One region of the Parabacteroides sp. AF27-14 genome, then DNA from elsewhere that is predicted to be linked to it. Evidence: riboswitches for the same ligand, from Rfam matches in the RefSeq annotation. Region 1 holds a riboswitch; each other region holds the start of a gene.
The links. A riboswitch is a leader RNA that binds a small molecule or an ion and turns the genes downstream of it on or off. The one in region 1 is predicted to bind thiamine pyrophosphate.

Region 1 (6,136 bases):
GCATGTGGCTTATCGATTTTATTAATAGCGAAAACAATAGGAACACCGGCAGCCGAAGCGTGATTAATCGCCTCAATCGTCTGAGGCATCACGTTATCATCAGCGGCCACGATAATAATCGCGATATCCGTCACCTTCGCGCCACGGGCACGCATAGCGGTAAACGCCTCGTGACCCGGAGTATCCAAGAACGTGATACGGCGGCCATTCTGCAACTTCACGTTGTAGGCTCCGATATGCTGCGTGATACCACCGGCCTCACCGGCGATTACGTTCGCGCTACGGATATTATCCAATAAAGAAGTCTTACCATGGTCAACGTGTCCCATCACCGTTACGATAGGCGGACGGGCTACCCAATCCTCCTCGTTATCATCTTCCTCATCAGCGTTGATCGCCTCGACAACATCCGCGCTTACATATTCAGTCTTATAACCGAACTCCTCAGCCACGATATTGATCGTCTCCGCATCCAGGCGCTGATTGATCGAAACCATAAGGCCGATGCTCATGCAAGTACCGATAACCTCCGTTACAGATACGTCCATCATGTTCGCCAAGTCGTTGGCCGTAACGAACTCGGTCAGCTTCAATACCTTGCTTTCCAGTTCTTCCTGTTCCATCAACTCGTGCTCACGTTTCACAGCGGCGTCACGTTTATCACGACGGTATTTAGCCCCCTTATTATTCTTATTATTCTTGTTGGTCAAGCGAGCCAAAGTCTCCTTGATCTGCTTTTGAACATCCTCTTCACTAACTTCCGCTTTCACTGGCTTCTTCAAGCGAGGCTTACGGTCGTTATTCGGACGATCGTCACGATTCGGGCGCGGATAATTCGTACCCGGCGTATTATTCACGTCTACCCGATCTTTCTTGATACGTTTACGTTTCTTCTTAGCGTCACCTTCCTCACCCGGTTTAGCAGGAGCGTTCGGTTTAATCAAAGTAGGCGAATTCGGACTCTTATGAGGAGCGCCCGGACCGTTGCTATTATTACCCGGCCGATTGTTATTAAACTTTTGCTTCTCATCACGCTCTTTCCGCTTCTCCTCCTTCGTTTTCTTCTTCGGACGAGTCGATTGGTTAAGCGCATCCAAGTCAATCTTACCGGTTACCTTGATCTTTGATTCCAATTTAACCGAGTTCAAACGGAAAAGATTATCGTCTTTTTCCTCGGTCTTCTCTACTTCCTGTTCCGGTTTCACACTTTCCACCTTAGGTTCCGCAACAACCGGTTGCTTCTCTACGGTTTTTTCTTTTTCCACTTCCACTACTATAACTTTTTCTTCTTTTTTCTCCGTGGGAGCCTGCGCAGGCTGCGCGGGTTTAACAGGAGCTTGAGCAGCGGGAGCGGCAGGCGCTTCCTTCACTTTCGGCTCTTCCTTTACCTTAGGCTCTTCTTTCACCTTCGGCTCCTCTTTAGCCTTCGGCTCTTCCTGCTGTTTTTTATGTTGTCCACCATCCAAATCGATATGACCCTTCATTACGATCTTAGGCCTGAATTCTTCCGGTATCACTGTCTTTATTTCCGCAGTCTTCTCTTCTTTCACAGAAGGAGCCTCTTTCTGCGCACGATCCGCCGCAAAATTACGATCTTTCTCAGGCAGATCCTTTCCAAACTCTTTTACGAGCAAAGCATACTGTTCATCACTGATCCTCGTGTTGGGATTATCCTCAACCGAGAACCCATTCCGGTGCAGGAACTCAACCACCGTGTTGATTCCCACGTTCAATTTTCTCTGTACTTGAATTAATTTTATAGGCATATCTAACTTTGTCGTAATACTTATTCGTTACCTTCATCTTCAAATTCCGCGGATAAGATAGCTAAAAGATCGTCCACGGTCTGCTCTTCCAGATCGGCACGTTCAATAATCTCATTGCGGTTCATAGCAAGGACACTCTTCGCCGTATAGCATCCTATATTCTTCAGTGCGTCGATCACCCAGCTGTCGATCTCGTCGGAGAACTCATCCAAGTAGATATCCTCCTCGTCCGCTCCTTCGATATCACGGAATACGTCAATCGTATACTCAGTCAACATACAAGCCAACTTAATATTCAGACCGCCCTTACCGATCGCTAAAGAAACCTCCTCAGGACGTAGATAAACCTCAGCTTTCTTTTCTTCCTCATTCACACGGATAGAAGAGATCTTAGCCGGGCTTAAAGCACGCTGGATAAACAAAGAGAGATTTGAGGTGTAATTAATCACATCAATGTTCTCGTTTCTCAACTCGCGAACGATTCCGTGTATACGAGAGCCTTTCATACCTACGCAAGCACCCACCGGGTCAATACGGTCATCGTATGACTCGACAGCCACTTTGGCACGCTCTCCCGGGATACGGGCGATCGCCTTGATCGTAATCAAGCCATCATTAATCTCCGGAACCTCCAACTCGAACAACCGCTGCAAGAAGACCTTATCCGTACGGGAAAGAAGGATCTTCGGGTTGTTATTATAGTTATCCACACGTTGAACGATCGCACGTACGGTCTCTCCCTTACGATAGAAATCGGTCGGGATTTGCTCGGATTTCGGCAGTAGCAACTCATTACCATCGTCATCCAGCAACAGGATTTCTTTCTTCCACACCTGATAAACCTCAGCGGCGATGATGTGGCCGATTTTATCCTTATACTTAGCGTACAAGCTGTCTTTCTGCAATTCAAGTATCTTTGAAGCCAAAGTCTGGCGCAAGTTTAAGATCGCACGACGTCCGAAGTCTGCGAAATGCACCTCGTCGGTCACTTCCTCGCCCACCTCACAGTCGGCGTCGATTTTACGGGCCTCCGTCAACGTAAGCTGCAAGTTCTCATCCTCCAATTCATCATCAGCCACAACCGTACGGTTTCTCCAGATCTCGAAATCACCTTTCTCAGGATTGATAATCACGTCATAGTTCTCATCCGTGCCAAACATCTTGGCGATCACGTTACGGAACGAATCTTCCAAAACGCTAATCATCGTATCTTTATCGATATTCTTCAACTCCTTGAACTCCGCAAGGGTGTCAATCATACTGATTGTTTCCTCTTTCTTGGCCATAATCTTACTTGAATCTTATTAAGTATTTTGTATATTTTATTTCATCAAATGTATACGACTCATCCTCTATCACGGTTACCTTCCGCTTAGCGCCCTCCGGTTTCACCTTCTTCTCGACAGAGACAACCACACCGTTCTCGTCGGCAGATTTCAACACACCTGTCAGCTTCGAGCCGTTTTTCAACAGCATCTCCACCTCGTTTCCGATGTTCTTGACGTATTGGCGAAGTACCTTAAAAGGAGAAGTAATGCCGGCGGAGCCAACCTCCAGCTCATAGTCCTCGACGTCACGATCCAGATGCTCCTCCAAATACCGGCTCAACTCAGCGCAATCATCAATGCTTACCGCTTCATCGTTATCAATTTCAACGACTATCAGGTTCCCCGGTTTAATCACTACGTCTACTAAATAATTGCTTGAAGAGGCTAGTTTTTCCTCTACTAATTGGCTTACCACTTTCTTTTCTATCATACACATATCTGTTAAGAACAAAAGAAGGGGACTACCCGCCCCCTCCTCAACTTCACTTAATCGCCCGCAAATATACAAAAAATCAATGAGTTCTCAAAATATCCTCATCTTTTTGCAGAAAAAATTAATACGACACAAACCGGATTACGATCGATAGTAATCAGAATTAATATCTATAGAAATCCGATTTACTATTGATAGTAATATTTATTAACACTTTTATGCCTATCTTTGCTGCCGAATACGAAGGGGTGCTCGCGGAATCCTTCACGAAAGGAGCGGGCTGAGATCATACCCATAGAACCTGTACAGGTAATGCTGTCGTAGGGATTCATGCTTCTCCCATCCTTTCTATTCATCTATTTAGTTTTAAAGCAAAAAGATGAAAAGATGAAAAATGTATTGGTTATCTTGGCCGGCTCCTTACTGGCTACAACCGCCAAGGCACAAATGCCCAGTCCGGTCGACTCCTTGAAAATCTCAAAAGACGTATCTTTAGATGAAGTGGTTATTACCGCTACCAAAGTCGGGAAAGAGACCCCGGTAGCTTATAGCGACATCTCCAAACAAGAACTAAGCAGCCGGAACAACGGGCAAGGTATCCCATTCCTTATCTCCCAATCCCCGTCTGTTATCATGACCTCGGATGCCGGAACGGGTATCGGTTACTCCGGTTTTCGTATCCGGGGTACAGATGCGAACCGTATCAATATCACGATCAATGGCGTACCGGTTAATGACTCCGAGTCTCATACCGTATTCTGGGCTAATATGGCCGATATAGCTTCCTCGGTAGAATCGATCCAGATCCAACGAGGCACCGGAACCTCTACGAACGGAGCTGCGGCTTTTGGCGCTACGGTCGCCATGCAGACCGAGAAACCGTCCTTAAAGCCTTACGGCGAATATTCCGTATCAGCAGGTTCTTTCGGTACGCTGAAACATACGGTAAAAGGCGGCACCGGATTACTTTACGATCATTTCGCTTTCGACGCCCGCTACTCCAATATCCGTAGCGACGGCTTTATCGATCGTGCCTCCGCCCGTATGAGTTCTTACTATGCCTCCGCCGCTTTCTATGCCGATAATACATTGATTAAATTCCAAGCCTTCGGGAACAGCGAGAAGACCTATCAAGCATGGAACGGTGTTCCGTCTTATTTACTTGACACAGATCGTAGCTATAATCCATGCGGAGAATATGAGGAAGATGGAGTGAAGAAGTTTTATAACAATCAGACGGATAATTATTGGCAACACAACTACCATTTAATGGCCAGCCAGCGTATCGGAGATTTCTGGAATATGAACCTGACCCTTCATTACACCGATGGTAACGGATATTACGAGGATTATAAATCGAAAGCCAAATTCAGCAGTTATAAACTACCGGAATATATCGATCCGGAGGGTAATACCGTAAAAAAGACGGACCTTGTGCGCCGTAAATGGCTCGACAATTATTTCTATGGAGCCGTTTATAGCGCAAACTATCAACGTGACAATACCCGCCTTACGCTGGGAACCGCCGTCAACAACTATGTAGGCGATCATTTTGGCCGGGTAATGTGGACCAAAAGCGCAAACGTCTTGCCACAACCGGATTACGAATATTATCGCAATACCGGTAAGAAATTAGACTACAACGCATACGCTAAATTGACTCAACGTCTTTCCCCTCTTTTCACCGGCTATCTGGACTTACAATACCGTGGGATCCATTACACCATTAAGGGAAACGATGACAAAGCCGGGGAAGGACTGGACATTCGTAAGAACTGGAACTTCTTCAACCCGAAAGCCGGAATAAACTTCCATAACAATGGCCATAACGCCTTCGTCTCTTTCTCCGTCGCTAACCGGGAACCGAACCGTGACAATTTCACGGAGGCAGGCCCCGAGGAACGTCCTACCCACGAGACCTTATATGATTACGAGGCCGGTTATAGTTTTGGTAACGACCGTTTCCGGTTTGGAGCCAATCTCTATTTCATGGATTACAACAACCAATTGATCCTGACCGGCAAGATCAGCGAGATCGGCGAGGCCCTCACTTCCAATATAAAGGATAGTTACCGAATGGGTATCGAGCTTACCGGAGGTGTACAAATCACCTCTTGGCTGAATTGGAGCGCGAACGTAACCCTCAGCCAAAATAAAATCAAGCATTTCGTGGAATACGTGGATAATTGGGATACCGGAGGACAAGAGATCAATGATCTAGGCACAACGAATATAGCTTTCTCACCCAATCTAATAGCGAACAGCATGTTCGATTTCGTTTACAAAGGGTTTATCGCGAGTTTCAACTCACAAATAGTAGGCCGCCAATACATAGACAATTCAAGCAGCAAGGATCGTTCCATCGATCCCTACTTTATCAATAGCCTACGTATCGGTTACGCCTTCCAGCCTAAGTTCATGAAAGAAATAACCCTAGACGTGACTATCAACAACCTCTTCAACGAGAAGTACGAGACCAACGCATGGGTATACTCGTATATCGAAAACGGCACACGTAAAAAGGATGACGGTTATTTCACCCAAGCCGGCACGAACGCCATGGCCAGGATCACCTTCAAATTCTAACTTAATTTTCAATTATCAATTAT
Region 2 (6,136 bases), on a different contig from region 1:
ACGGGCTATCGCTGACGGCTTCTCCAAGAACGTCATCATCCTTACCCGTAACAAAGGCTATCGGAAAGAAGAGAAAGATTTTTACCTTCCCGGCTTTATTTATAACAAATACCCGGCGATCCGGGAACAGTTGCGACTACGATACCGGCAGTACAACGAGGTCTTGGATTACATAGACCAACTGGAGGCCGAAGGAAAAGCCTTCGTCATCCGTCCGCAAAGCCCGATTAAAGTCGGTCGTACCGGAAGCGACACAAAGAAACTGGAAGAACTATATGAGGAAGGCTACGAATGCGGAAAACAAATCACTCAATTGTAGAGACGGGGCATGCCCCGTCTCATCCCCTCAAAACAGTATTTTATTTACAACCTTGCAAATCCTTACTTAACCGCATAGCGCAGAAATTAGGACCGCACATCGTACAGTACTCTCCATCCGTAACAGCACTCTCCTTATAATACTGTAAAGCCCTTTCCGGGTCCAAGGACAAATTGAACTGGTCTTTCCAGCGGAAATCAAAACGGGCCTTGCTCAACGCGTTATCACGTACTTGAGCGCCGGGATGCCCTTTCGCCAAGTCAGCGGCATGCGCCGCTATCTTATAAGCGACCACCCCATTACGCACGTCTTCCTTATTCGGCAATCCCAAATGTTCCTTCGGCGTAACATAGCAGATCATAGCCGTCCCATGCCAAGCGATTTGCGCGCCACCAATAGCCGACGTGATATGATCGTATCCAGGAGCGATATCGGTCGTCAACGGGCCCAGCGTATAGAACGGCGCTCCATGGCAGGCATACTGTTGTTCCTTCATATTCTCATGAATCTTATTCATGGGAACATGGCCCGGGCCTTCGATAATCACTTGTACGAACTGCTCCCAAGCTATTTTCGTCAGTTCTCCCATCGTGTGAAGCTCGGCGAATTGCGCCGCATCGTTCGCGTCATAGATAGAACCCGGACGAAGCCCGTCTCCGATAGAGACCGCCACGTCATATGCCTTTAGTATCTCGCAGATTTCGGCGAAATGTGTGTACAGGAAGTTTTCCTCGTCATGAAGCTGCATCCATTTAGCCATGATCGATCCGCCTCTGGAGACAATCCCCGTCAGGCGAGTCGCCGTCAGCTCCACATGTTTACGCAACAAACCCGCATGGATCGTGAAATAATCCACGCCCTGTTCCGCCTGCTCGATCAACGTATCCCGATAGATCTCCCAAGAAAGGTCCTCTACCTTACCATTCACCTTCTCCAAGGCTTGATAAATAGGAACCGTACCCATCGGAACCGGGCAGTTACGGATAATCCACTCGCGCGTCTCATGGATATTATCGCCGGTAGAGAGATCCATCAACGTGTCTCCGCCCCATTTACAACTCCATATCGCCTTCTCGATCTCCTCGTCGATACCGGAGGAAAGAGCGGAGTTACCGATATTGGTATTGATCTTTACCAAGAACTTCTTACCGATAATCATCGGCTCGGCTTCCGGGTGATTGATATTCGCCGGGATGATCGCGCGACCGGCGGCGATTTCCTTGCGGACGAACTCCGGCGTGATATACGACTTCAGTCCCAAAGCCTCGATTTGCTGGTTCTCACGAATCGCCACGTACTCCATTTCCGGAGTGATAATACGCTTCTTCGCATAATACATCTGGGTGATATTCTTACCCTCTTTAGCCCGGAAAGGCAAGTATCGCTTGGGGAAACGCAGGGAATTCAGACTCGCGTCCGCCAATCGCTCACGGCCATAAGCGGAAGTCAATTCCGGCAATTGAACCACATCTTTACGCTTACCGTACCACTCCTCACGTATACGAGGAAGTCCTTTAGCGATATCAATCGATATCTTGGGATCGGAATACGGGCCGCTCGTATCGTAAACGATTACCGGATTGTTCTTCTTGAAGATTCGCTCTCCATGCTCATCCAAGGTTACCGTGTCCAACAATTTAATCTTACGCATACCAACCTTGATCTTATTGATCTCGCCCGGGACATAAATCTTTTCCGAGGACGGATAGGAAATACGCATATTCTTTTTAGTAGCCATATGTATTTAGTTTAGTACTTATTGATTTCCTCTATAAACCGGCGGGTTTCCTCCACGGGATCGGGGGCATTGATAATCGCGCCCGAAACAGCGATTCCGGTTATACCCGTCTCCATCAAAGGGCCTACGTCTTCCAACGTAATACCACCTATCGCGAAGATAGGAATATCAATGCCAGCCTCCTTACATTGAACGATAATTTTACGATAACCTTCCAAACCTAAGATGGGACTCAAATTCTTCTTGGTACCTGTAAAGCGATACGGCCCTAGTCCGATATACGAGGCGCCTCGTTCTACGGCCAGCCGGATATCCTCGAACGTGTTAGCCGTAGCCCCGATATAGAAGATGGCATTGGAGTCCAACTTGTCTTTCAGTACTTCCCAAGCGATATCCAAGGGAATGTCATTCTTACCTAGATGACAAGCCGTAGCGCCACATGTCACGGCGGCTTCCAGATCATCGTTTACGCAGAAATCCACGATTCGCTCACATTCGTCCGCGCAGATAGTGGCACATTTACGTACGGTATCCTCATAGATCCCGTCTTTCATACGCAATTGTATCCACGAACATCCTCCTTGGATTGCCATGCGTACCTCGTCGCATTCCGTATATTTAGGTGTACGATGCGTTATAAACATCAAGCGGTTACTCCCACCAAAAGGAGGGCGTAATCCGGTTGTTCTCCGACCGACTCTTCCATTCTCATCATATCCGAAATAATAATTTAAGGCCATACTTGTAATCGTTTGAATTGTTTTATGAGTTGATCCGCAACAAGAAGGGAGGGATCGTTTCCCCAAAGGGCCCCGAGAACGGCGACACCGCCGAAGGGGATATCTCTTAATTTCGTTATTGTTTGTGAGCAGATTCCTCCCAAGGCGATCACCTTATCATCGATGATGCCCTTTGCGTTTCGCAATCCATCTAAGGGGAATCCGCTACCATATCCTTCTTTGGATATACTCTGAAAGATCGGGCTAAGGAATACATAGTCGCATACCGGTTTATACTTGATAATCTCTTCCAGACTATGGCAAGAACGACTTATACTGCCTTTATATAAAGGTGGAGCTTCCGGGTTCCTCTTGTTCAAATGGACTCCTCCTAAAGCCCTTTCTTCTGCCAAGGTAAACCAATCATGAAGAACGATCCTGTCGTAATAAGCCGGAGAGATGTTATCCAATAAGCCCTCCAATTCATCACGTTTACAATCCGGTTTACGTAGATGTAAACGAGACATTCCTTCCGCGAATAGAAGTTCGATCAAAGAAGCTTCATCCGCGAAAAAATAAGGTGTAGTAATTACGACCAGCTTATTCATGATTCCATCGGATTTTATGAAGGGCAGAGGGTGAGAAGAAGTGGTTTACAGGTCCGTGCCCTTTTCCCATGCATACATTTGCCCCGTGAACGAGCGCATTATTCATATATTCCTTGGCTAATCGTACGGCTTCCACCAATAAATGGCCGAGTGCCATATAAGCGGCGATGGCGGACGATAGCGTACAGCCCGTTCCATGGGTATTGAAGGTCTCCACTGTTGGCGAAGCCAGACAAATCGGATTATTCTCATTGATAAATAACCGATCCACCGTTTCTACTCCGGGAATATGCCCCCCTTTGATCAATATAGCCTTACATCCTTTTTCCTGCAATTTCCGGGCGGCAAGTAAGATATCCGCCTCGTTATTGATTTTTATACCGGAAAGATATTCCGTCTCGGGAATATTCGGAGTAAGCAGTGTCGCTTTAGGGAACAACTCATCCATGATGGTTCGGATGGCGTCATCCTCCAATAATTTACTTCCGCTCGTGGATATCATCACTGGATCTAAAATGATAGAAGTTCGTCGGAAGGAAGGTAAAGTCTCAGATACAACCTTTACGGCATCCTTGTTATGTAGCATCCCTATTTTTATGGCATCTACAATGAAATCCTCAAGAATGGCTTCGATTTGTCCTCTCAAAATCTCGGGAGAGATCGCTTGGATCCCTCGCACTCCCTGTGTGTTTTGAGCGGTTATAGCCGTTATCGCCGAGGCTCCAAAAACACCCAGCGAGGAAAAAGTCTTAATATCCGCTTGTATTCCGGCACCACCGCCACTATCAGAGCCCGCGATCGTTAAAGCTACCGGATAACGGTACGTTTCATTTTTATCCATCTAACATTCGTTTTTCTTACGGCGGCATTACCCGCATCAAGTAGTAAGGGTATGATCTCAGCCCATATAGTATGGCACCCCTTCGACGACGCAAACTTAGTGAAAAAAATCGATATTAAGATATTTCCGGCTTTTAAACGATAATTTTAACGCAAGGTTATACTTCCATAAATCGTAGGCGGGAGCCTTCTGGTTTTAGAAGGCTTCCGTCATATTCATATAAACCGCCATCCCTTTTTGGTTCGGGTCTTTGCCTACGTCTAAGCGGAAGTTCTTGCCGGGTTGCATTTGGATACGTAAGCCTACGCCGTAGTTGAACTTCCATTTATTCCAGTCTACGATAGGAGCGTTTCCGATCGTACCCGTGCCGACCCAGCCAACAAAACCACACTTCGCCCAGAAATTACCGCTCTTATATTTCTCCACGCTGCCGAACATATGACGATACTCCAGAATCCCATACGCCATGGTCTTGTCACGGTACTTGCCCCAATAGTATCCGCGAAGATCGAAAGGAGAGCCAAACGAAGGAAGCTCCGTAAAAGGAACGTTTCCCACACCGATTTGTGTCTTGGCGATCCATGCCAAGGTGCTACGAGGACGAAATACTTGCTGGAATTGGCGGTATTCCAGCTCGAACATCTCATAATTATATGCACCGCCTAAATACTTTCCATACACTTTAGCGATCGCGCTTAGTAACATACCGGAACTTGGGGTCGCCACGTCATTTCGTGTATCGTATTGAATCAAGCCGCCGACACCGATATTGACATAATCTCGTTTGAACTTATTGAAATAAGGATCTTCGGCCATCACCGGGTTGATATCATCTGATTTGCTGAAATTAATATCAAAAAGAGGACCCGTATATAAATGAGGCCTAACTTCCCATACGAAACGGGGATATAGTTGGAAAGAACTCTTATGGAATTTCGTTGTCGAATCGCTTTTCTCGATTTGCTCGATCGTCTCATAGCCTTTCCCGAAATAATGCGAAGGTTCGTTCCGATAACCGTAACTGATATAAATACGGAAGCGATTCTCGTTGAAGAATAAGGTACCAGCACCGGCAAAAACGAACGTCCCGTTTAAGGTGATGTTAAATCCCGCAGGGATAAACGATCGTTGGGATATCGTATCATTCTTGTTTAAGCGAAAGCTAGCCAAAACCGCGCCACCTACGCCAAAGGAGGCTTCCGGCGTATAAGACGGTCCACCAAGGATAGACCACCAGATCCTTTTGTTGGCCCGTATGGAGTCTTTACGTAATTGTTTATGATAACGTTGTATTTGCTTTTCGGTCATAGGCTTACCGTCCAGCATCAGCACTTCTTTCGGAATCGTGTCATTGGAAATACCTTGCGCCTTTACGGAAAAGGCGAATAGAAGGCAGGCCATATAAATTAAAAGATATCTAAACATTATTTTAATCAATATTTAGAGGGCAAAAGTACGAAATCCTCCTAATATGTATTCTTAAAGAATCCCTAATAAAAAAGAATAAACAGCTAAAAAGAAATGCTATTACAGTCTGGGGGTTGTAGAGACGTAGCGTGCGTGCTGCGTCTCTACAGCTAAGATTGGTATAAGACCTTGCCCTCTTCGGATATTAACAGCAAGGTTAGTTCGCCGTCGGGAAGGATAGGAGCGCAATACGATTTACATTTTTGTAAAAGTAATGGGAAGAAACGATTTTGTTCTTTTTCCGCAAGAAGCTCCCATAATTCACGGGCCAACGTAATCCGATTGATTGCATCTACGGTCGCCTCCTCGCATTTCGCTTCTTTCGCTACATCTTGAAGGAAGCCTTTGTTCATGACGACTTTTTTGCTGTGTGTATCTAGGAAACCTTCCGCAAGTTTCACCGCCTTGCCGATCATGATACCTAAGATAACCTGCTTGAAACCT
Region 3 (6,136 bases), on a different contig from region 1:
ACATAATCACCCTCTTTCACTTGGATGTTCTTCAAGTAACCATTCAAGGGAGAGACTACAGACACGCCTTTCGCCGTCTGTTTTCCCGCTATCGCCTCATAAGCGACCTTGGCGTTCTCGTAATTCAAGCGGGCCTGCTCGAAATCCTTGGCGGATACGATCTTATCGCCTACCAAGGCTTGCATACGCTCGTATTCCTTTTTCGCCGTCTCATAAGCGAATTTAGCCCTTGCCGCCACGTCTCCATCCGAGAGGGCGTTGGAGGCGATACTCAACACAGCCTGTCCCTTGCGTACCGCCGTACCATCCACGAATGGCAAGCTACCAAACGAGATCACGCCGGGGACGGTAGCGACGATCACGGACTCCTCCCCTTGCGCCGCCATTACTCGTCCGCTCGTCTTAATCACATCCGTGAAAGGAGCGGGATTAACCGTTACAGTCTGCAAACCAACGGCCTCGGCTAAGGCTTTCTTAAAGACAATCTCGCCGGGATGGGTACCACCGGCCTCATGCTCATGGTCATGGCCTTCGTGTTCATGTCCCTCATGATCATGATCGTGATCCTCACCTTCATGCTCATGGTCGTGAGCCTCTAATTCATGATTATGCTCATCGTGTCCGGCTTGCGACGCATTTCCCGCACAACCGGCAAACAGGTAAGCGCACATCGCACCTACCAAATATATTTTCTTCATTGTGTAAAAAATCTTGATATCGTTAATAATAAATAGATAGGGGCAAGTCTGTCCTCACCCGCTCTCACAAACGAGGTATCAAGACATAGGAGGGGCACGAAGTCCCGAGGCACTCACTATCCAAGTGTCGTGCAGCGACTCAATGTAGGGGGCGTTCTCGTGATCAAGGAGCTGTCCACAAAACGCCGGTTCAGGTGGATAAATGTAATCAAATAAGACGAGTAACGGCATCAGATGTATATCCACATCTCCATCCATAAAATGAGAAATATGCGTACTGAAATAGGCCAAGTTATGCCCGTCGCAACCGCAATCATGCGTATCAGTGCTTTTATCGCCATGCGCTTGCTCCGCAGTCAAGGATTGATAACAAGGCATCCCGTCCCGGTGATGATGGTGAGGGATAACCACAGAAAGCAATACCAAGATGCCGGCCATCAGCACCACGTATTGTACAATCCTCTGTTTCATTTTCTCACGCATGGCACAAAGATAAGGATATTTTTCCGTTTTTTACATGAATGTTGTAAGTTTGCGGTAAATAAAAAGATAGATGAAGTTTGGAGTAAATAAAAAGATATTATTATATACCGCCGGTTGCGTATGGATTTTCGCCGGTATCAATATCTTACGCATCGGTATCGTCACATGGTTAAACGATACCCATTATTGGTTATTCAAGATCGGGGAAGCGACCATCGTTTTCTTACTTTTCTTCAATTTGGTCTTTAAACGGCTTTTCTATAAACATTCCGAACGGATCTCCCGGAAAAACGGGAAACATTGCCCGTTCTCTTTTTTCGACGTGAAAGGTTGGATTATCATGATCTTCATGATCGCTTTCGGGATCACGATCCGCACGTTCCATTTACTGCCGAATTCTTTCATTTCCGTATTCTATACGGGATTATCCACGGCATTGATCATAACGGGATTCTTATTCTTGAGACAAGGAAAAACCGTTAGGAATTGAGAATTGAAAATTATTGATTGTTGTATCTTTAATTTTCAATTCTCAATTCTCAATTTTCAATTCCCAAGTTTTTCGCAGATCAACTCAGCAGCCTTCTTGCCGCTCATCAGCATGCCGCCAAAGATCGGTCCCATACGGAAGCTACCGCTTACGCCGTTAGCGGCCATACCGGAAACGAATAATCCCGGGTAGATCTCCTTCGTGTTCTCCACCGTCGTCTGCTCACCCAGCTCCACATTCAAGGAACGCTCGCCGATCACGCCTCCGGTCGGTGTATTCAATTGGATATCATTCTTACGGGCTACCACACGGGCAATCTCGCAATCATGCCCCGTACCTTCCAAGACAGCCTTTGCCATGATCGTCAACGGATCCACGTGCATCCCCTCACGGATTACCGGAGCCCAGTTCACTACCACACCGGCTACGGCATCGTTATGAAACACCACGTCCTCTACCGAATAGCAGTTAAAGATCGTAGCGCCCGCCTTCGTCGCCTGATAAATCAAAGCGGAAGTGGTATGTACCGAATCCATGATATACGTGCCGTTAGCACCCTCCTTATAGCTTACGCCCAATTCCTTGATAATCGGCATAGCCTCTTCCTGCACCACGATATCGTTGAACATCATAGCGCCGCCCCACATACCTCCACCGGGAGCCAGCTTACGATCAAACAACGCCACCTTCTTACCGGCTTTCGCCAAGAAATAAGCGGCCACGATACCGGAAGGTCCCCCTCCCACGATCGCTACATCCACAGACAAGTTGCTCTTCAACTTCTCGAAGTAAGAGTCAATGATTCCACTTGAAACAATCTGTTCCATCTTAATAACTAATTAAAGTTTAAACATCAGGGAGCACATAGAGGTAACGCCCCCTTTATTTCCTAGTTCTACCTTATTTTCCCTTCGCCGGCATTACCCGGATCAGGTTCGATGGGTATAATCTCAGCCCGTATGACTCGGGCACCCCTATGTGAAAAGTCGGGAGCAAATGTACAAAAAATTAGTATATATGTACTCAACAGAGCCATAAAAGGCAAAAAACGCTCAGCCAAACAAAATGTAAAAAGTTTAGTCTTCTTCCGACCAGTCATCAGACCAACCGAATTCTTTATCCCGGAATAATTCAGCTAATCCCGAAATCTGCTTGAACCGAAGTAACTCATTTTTATCCATTCCAATATTACGCATGATCCACTTATCAGACATCCCAGATTTGACCAACTCCGTAACAATCTCCGTCATAAGTTCCAAGTTGTGCATCCCTCGAGCCCTGTTATGGCGAATGGTTGAAGCCATTCGGTTTGAAATATCTTTCTCAATCACCGTTACAGGCAACATTCCTTTCTCACGATCATAAATCCTTTGAGATTGCTTCATAACCAGATAACGATGATAACCATCTACTATCTCATATAAATCATCCTCTTCAAGATAATAACAGACGCAAGGCATCGTATAGCCATCCTCCCAAATGGAAAGTTCCAATAATCGCATTTCCGGTGGTGCCATGATATTAGGGTTATAGCTGTTGGCTACAATTTTTTCTATAGGGACAGCCCTAACACCATATGCCGGACTAACAAAGTTTCCCATGCTTATAAAAATTATATTTGTCCATTACTTCTTTTCTCATATCCCTCTCTCGTTTTGTCTGGGAAAAACCCATATACTTGCATGTATGATCGTTTTTCAAAATACAAACACACATACGTTTGTAAGTAGGGATTTCTTTAAACTCGGGTATATTGATATCATCGATATACTCCATCCGTACTGGTTTCTTATCCGTATGGTAAGCGGTACATTCTTCCACAATGATAGGAATATTAGCCGCCCGTAACTTAGCGATTGTCTCCTCACTGAGGCATCCTCCTTTTTCTCTCCAGAATTCACGGCTGACTCTTAACTTATTCAAATAGTTCTCACGAGTTTCTTCGGGTAAGGTATTTAGGAGAAAATACATATATTTCTCCCAAGAGAACCCGGCTGGGCACTTGATAGCCCTCCATCCCATAGCGGAGGTATTCCCATATATACCGGCAAAGCCAACACCGTTTACACGTCCAACCATCCGCCCCCACATGTCGGGATCGACAACTTTGTAAATGAACAGTGTGGATATCGCTTGGGATATGAATGGGCTCGCCACACGTTGCCGGGACAAAGGCACCCCTGCTTGATAATACAAATCATACAAATGATTATATGGCCAACCGAACTTTCCGTTCGCTATCCAGATATCCTGAGTTTTCCAATCATAAATAGGATATGCGTTATATATAGAATAATTCATTCTGCGAGTCCATTTATAATTAGCTAGTTTTCTGTAATTCTTATCACTATGTATGGCCCGCCACCTATTAAAACTCTCTTGGGTACGGATACCAACAAGGCAACATATACGCCGGCCCATTTTCCGTTGATACAACCAAAAAGGGAACATATTCTGAAAATCATAATCCCACATGTCCTCCTTGAAGAAGTCAAAGTCTTTCGCCCGGAGACATGAATGGGGCATCTCTCGAACCCAGATATCCCGGCACTCCTCGCTCCAAGGTCTCCAATATTGTTGAAACATAGATGTACATGTCTGGACTTTAAAAGGAACACAACAATGATAAATATCAAGGATATCGGAATTAGCGGCATAAACCTTTTCCACATATTCGGTCGTCTGGCTGTATTGAACCTCATAATCCATATGAAATACACCTAGTTTTCGTCCCGGAGCGTATCTACGAATATAATCTACACACAAATTCAACAGTACACCACTATCCTTTCCGCCGGAAAAAGAGACGTATACGTAATCGAAATAATCAAAAATGATCTTCAATCTTTTCTCTGTCGCCTCGTACACATCCATTCTTCGCATCATGACTCTACCTCCGGTAAATAATGCATTTTATCATAATTTTTCCACTCAACACATGTCTGGAACTTTTTTTGTGAGAACACTTTTACATGACGTTTATGCACAACAGCCATAAGTGAAGCTTGAGATGAAAAATCCTTTATGACTTCTTCAAGAAGTTCACTCAATACCGAAGGATCGTCACCACTCACGAAATAATTGTCTATAGAGTAATAGATATGTCCTTTTTTTACAGGCATAAAACCAACAACAGCCGTTTCATGAAAGGCTATATACCAAACGTGGCTACGAGATGTTTTAAAAGGGTAATTGTTATTTTGTCGCAAAATGGCTGGATTCATGACCAAAGGCGCGACAAGTTCATATAACAATTTGTCCGTTCCCTGCAATGTCATAATTTTCATGGTCTGCACTTAATAATATTACCATGCAAATTTAGGCATTATATATAGATACCGTAACCACAAAAACACAAAAATGTAATTTACCCTATTTATATTTAGTCACTCGCTCATCATCGATAACGCCTTTCCAATTCATACCAAAAGCGAAATCATACAGATGGCCCTCGCTGTCCGTATAGCATTTCATATCCCGGGGAACATCCTCGAATTGCTCCTCCACGATACGCATATCTGCCGGCATCTGCAAAGGCAACAAAGCGGAAGGCTCGGCTTTTCCACTGATGATATCCAAGACCGCTTGGTTTTGTACACCGAAGTTCACCAAAATGGCATCCGCCGAACCCTCGAACTCGGACATAATCGTGGGCTTATCCATCTCCAAAGATACGATTACAGGCTTACCTTTCATTTTAGCCTTTGTCTCCAAAACAGAAAGCATATCCTGCTTATTAGCTGTTTTCACGGACTTACCTTTATAAGAACGGTTCGTGAAATTCTCAAACGGATCTCCCCCCGCCAAACTTGGGTTACGGGCATAGGTAGCGGTATAATCATTATACTGTAAACTGATAGGCATATAACCGTTTCCACCTTTCTCACAATCGGATTTATCATACCCCGTACCACTGTTCGGGCTCGTCATAAAGACGATGGCGAAATCCGCCTCATCGGGATTATCAACGACCGTAAGATACCATGACCGATACCCTCCACTAAAGCTTGCGCATTATTATTCCAGCGAGCCGCCACTTTCGGGCTTTGCACTCTCGTAACCAATACATGACGAACATTATCCTCGGTGAGGAATTTACGCTGCGCATCGGAAAGATCGGATGGCTGGGCTCCACTCTCATCAAAAGATTTGCCATTGTAGGTAGAAGTTCCAAACCCTTTCGAGGCACCGGGGATAGATTGATGGGCGCTATAAAGCATCAATCCGGCGATTTCCTCTGTAGATACTGTCCGGCCAAATCAACGGCACGTTCCTCGGGCGTAAGACGCCAATCCTCATACGGATCAAGCCGCCCGTTCCGATTCAGATCTTTGAAGGCATATCCGTCAACAGTAAGAAGTCTCACCCCCGAATTGGCGGAATATCCTAATACAGCTCCTTCTTGCTGGGTAACGATACGGATAGAATCTTTCTCCACCTCCGTCCACTTCGTGCCCGAACAAGC

Region 2: it holds a riboswitch for thiamine pyrophosphate, as region 1 does, so the genes downstream of both, thiD (bifunctional hydroxymethylpyrimidine kinase/phosphomethylpyrimidine kinase) here and DWY79_RS19835 (TonB-dependent receptor) in region 1, are expected to answer to the same signal.
Region 3: it holds a riboswitch for thiamine pyrophosphate, as region 1 does, so the genes downstream of both, DWY79_RS09525 (sulfide-dependent adenosine diphosphate thiazole synthase) here and DWY79_RS19835 (TonB-dependent receptor) in region 1, are expected to answer to the same signal.

What each region holds. Positions count from the first base shown of each region.
Region 1 is NZ_QTLZ01000028.1:28,907-35,042, forward strand. Features, by position in the region: gene infB (translation initiation factor IF-2) at 1-1,766, opposite strand, end outside; gene nusA (transcription termination factor NusA) at 1,787-3,052, opposite strand; gene rimP (ribosome assembly cofactor RimP) at 3,057-3,524, opposite strand; TPP riboswitch at 3,762-3,872, shown strand; gene DWY79_RS19835 (TonB-dependent receptor) at 3,915-6,113, shown strand.
Region 2 is NZ_QTLZ01000009.1:129,636-135,771, forward strand. Features, by position in the region: gene DWY79_RS11555 (patatin family protein) at 1-319, shown strand, start outside; gene thiC (phosphomethylpyrimidine synthase ThiC) at 360-2,057, opposite strand; gene DWY79_RS11565 (thiamine phosphate synthase) at 2,069-2,797, opposite strand; gene DWY79_RS11570 (thiamine phosphate synthase) at 2,788-3,384, opposite strand; gene thiD (bifunctional hydroxymethylpyrimidine kinase/phosphomethylpyrimidine kinase) at 3,377-4,225, opposite strand; TPP riboswitch at 4,220-4,317, opposite strand; gene DWY79_RS11580 (BamA/TamA family outer membrane protein) at 4,421-5,650, opposite strand; gene cbiD (cobalt-precorrin-5B (C(1))-methyltransferase CbiD) at 5,803-6,136, opposite strand, start outside.
Region 3 is NZ_QTLZ01000007.1:91,668-97,803, forward strand. Features, by position in the region: gene DWY79_RS09510 (efflux RND transporter periplasmic adaptor subunit) at 1-698, opposite strand, end outside; gene DWY79_RS09515 (DUF6769 family protein) at 777-1,181, opposite strand; gene DWY79_RS09520 (hypothetical protein) at 1,252-1,671, shown strand; gene DWY79_RS09525 (sulfide-dependent adenosine diphosphate thiazole synthase) at 1,728-2,498, opposite strand; TPP riboswitch at 2,561-2,657, opposite strand; gene DWY79_RS09530 (ParB/RepB/Spo0J family partition protein) at 2,748-3,272, opposite strand; gene DWY79_RS09535 (DUF3440 domain-containing protein) at 3,256-4,557, opposite strand; gene DWY79_RS09540 (hypothetical protein) at 4,554-4,958, opposite strand; gene DWY79_RS09545 (glycoside hydrolase family 3 C-terminal domain-containing protein) at 5,044-5,601, opposite strand; gene DWY79_RS09550 (hypothetical protein) at 5,598-5,891, opposite strand; gene DWY79_RS09555 (hypothetical protein) at 5,891-6,136, opposite strand, start outside.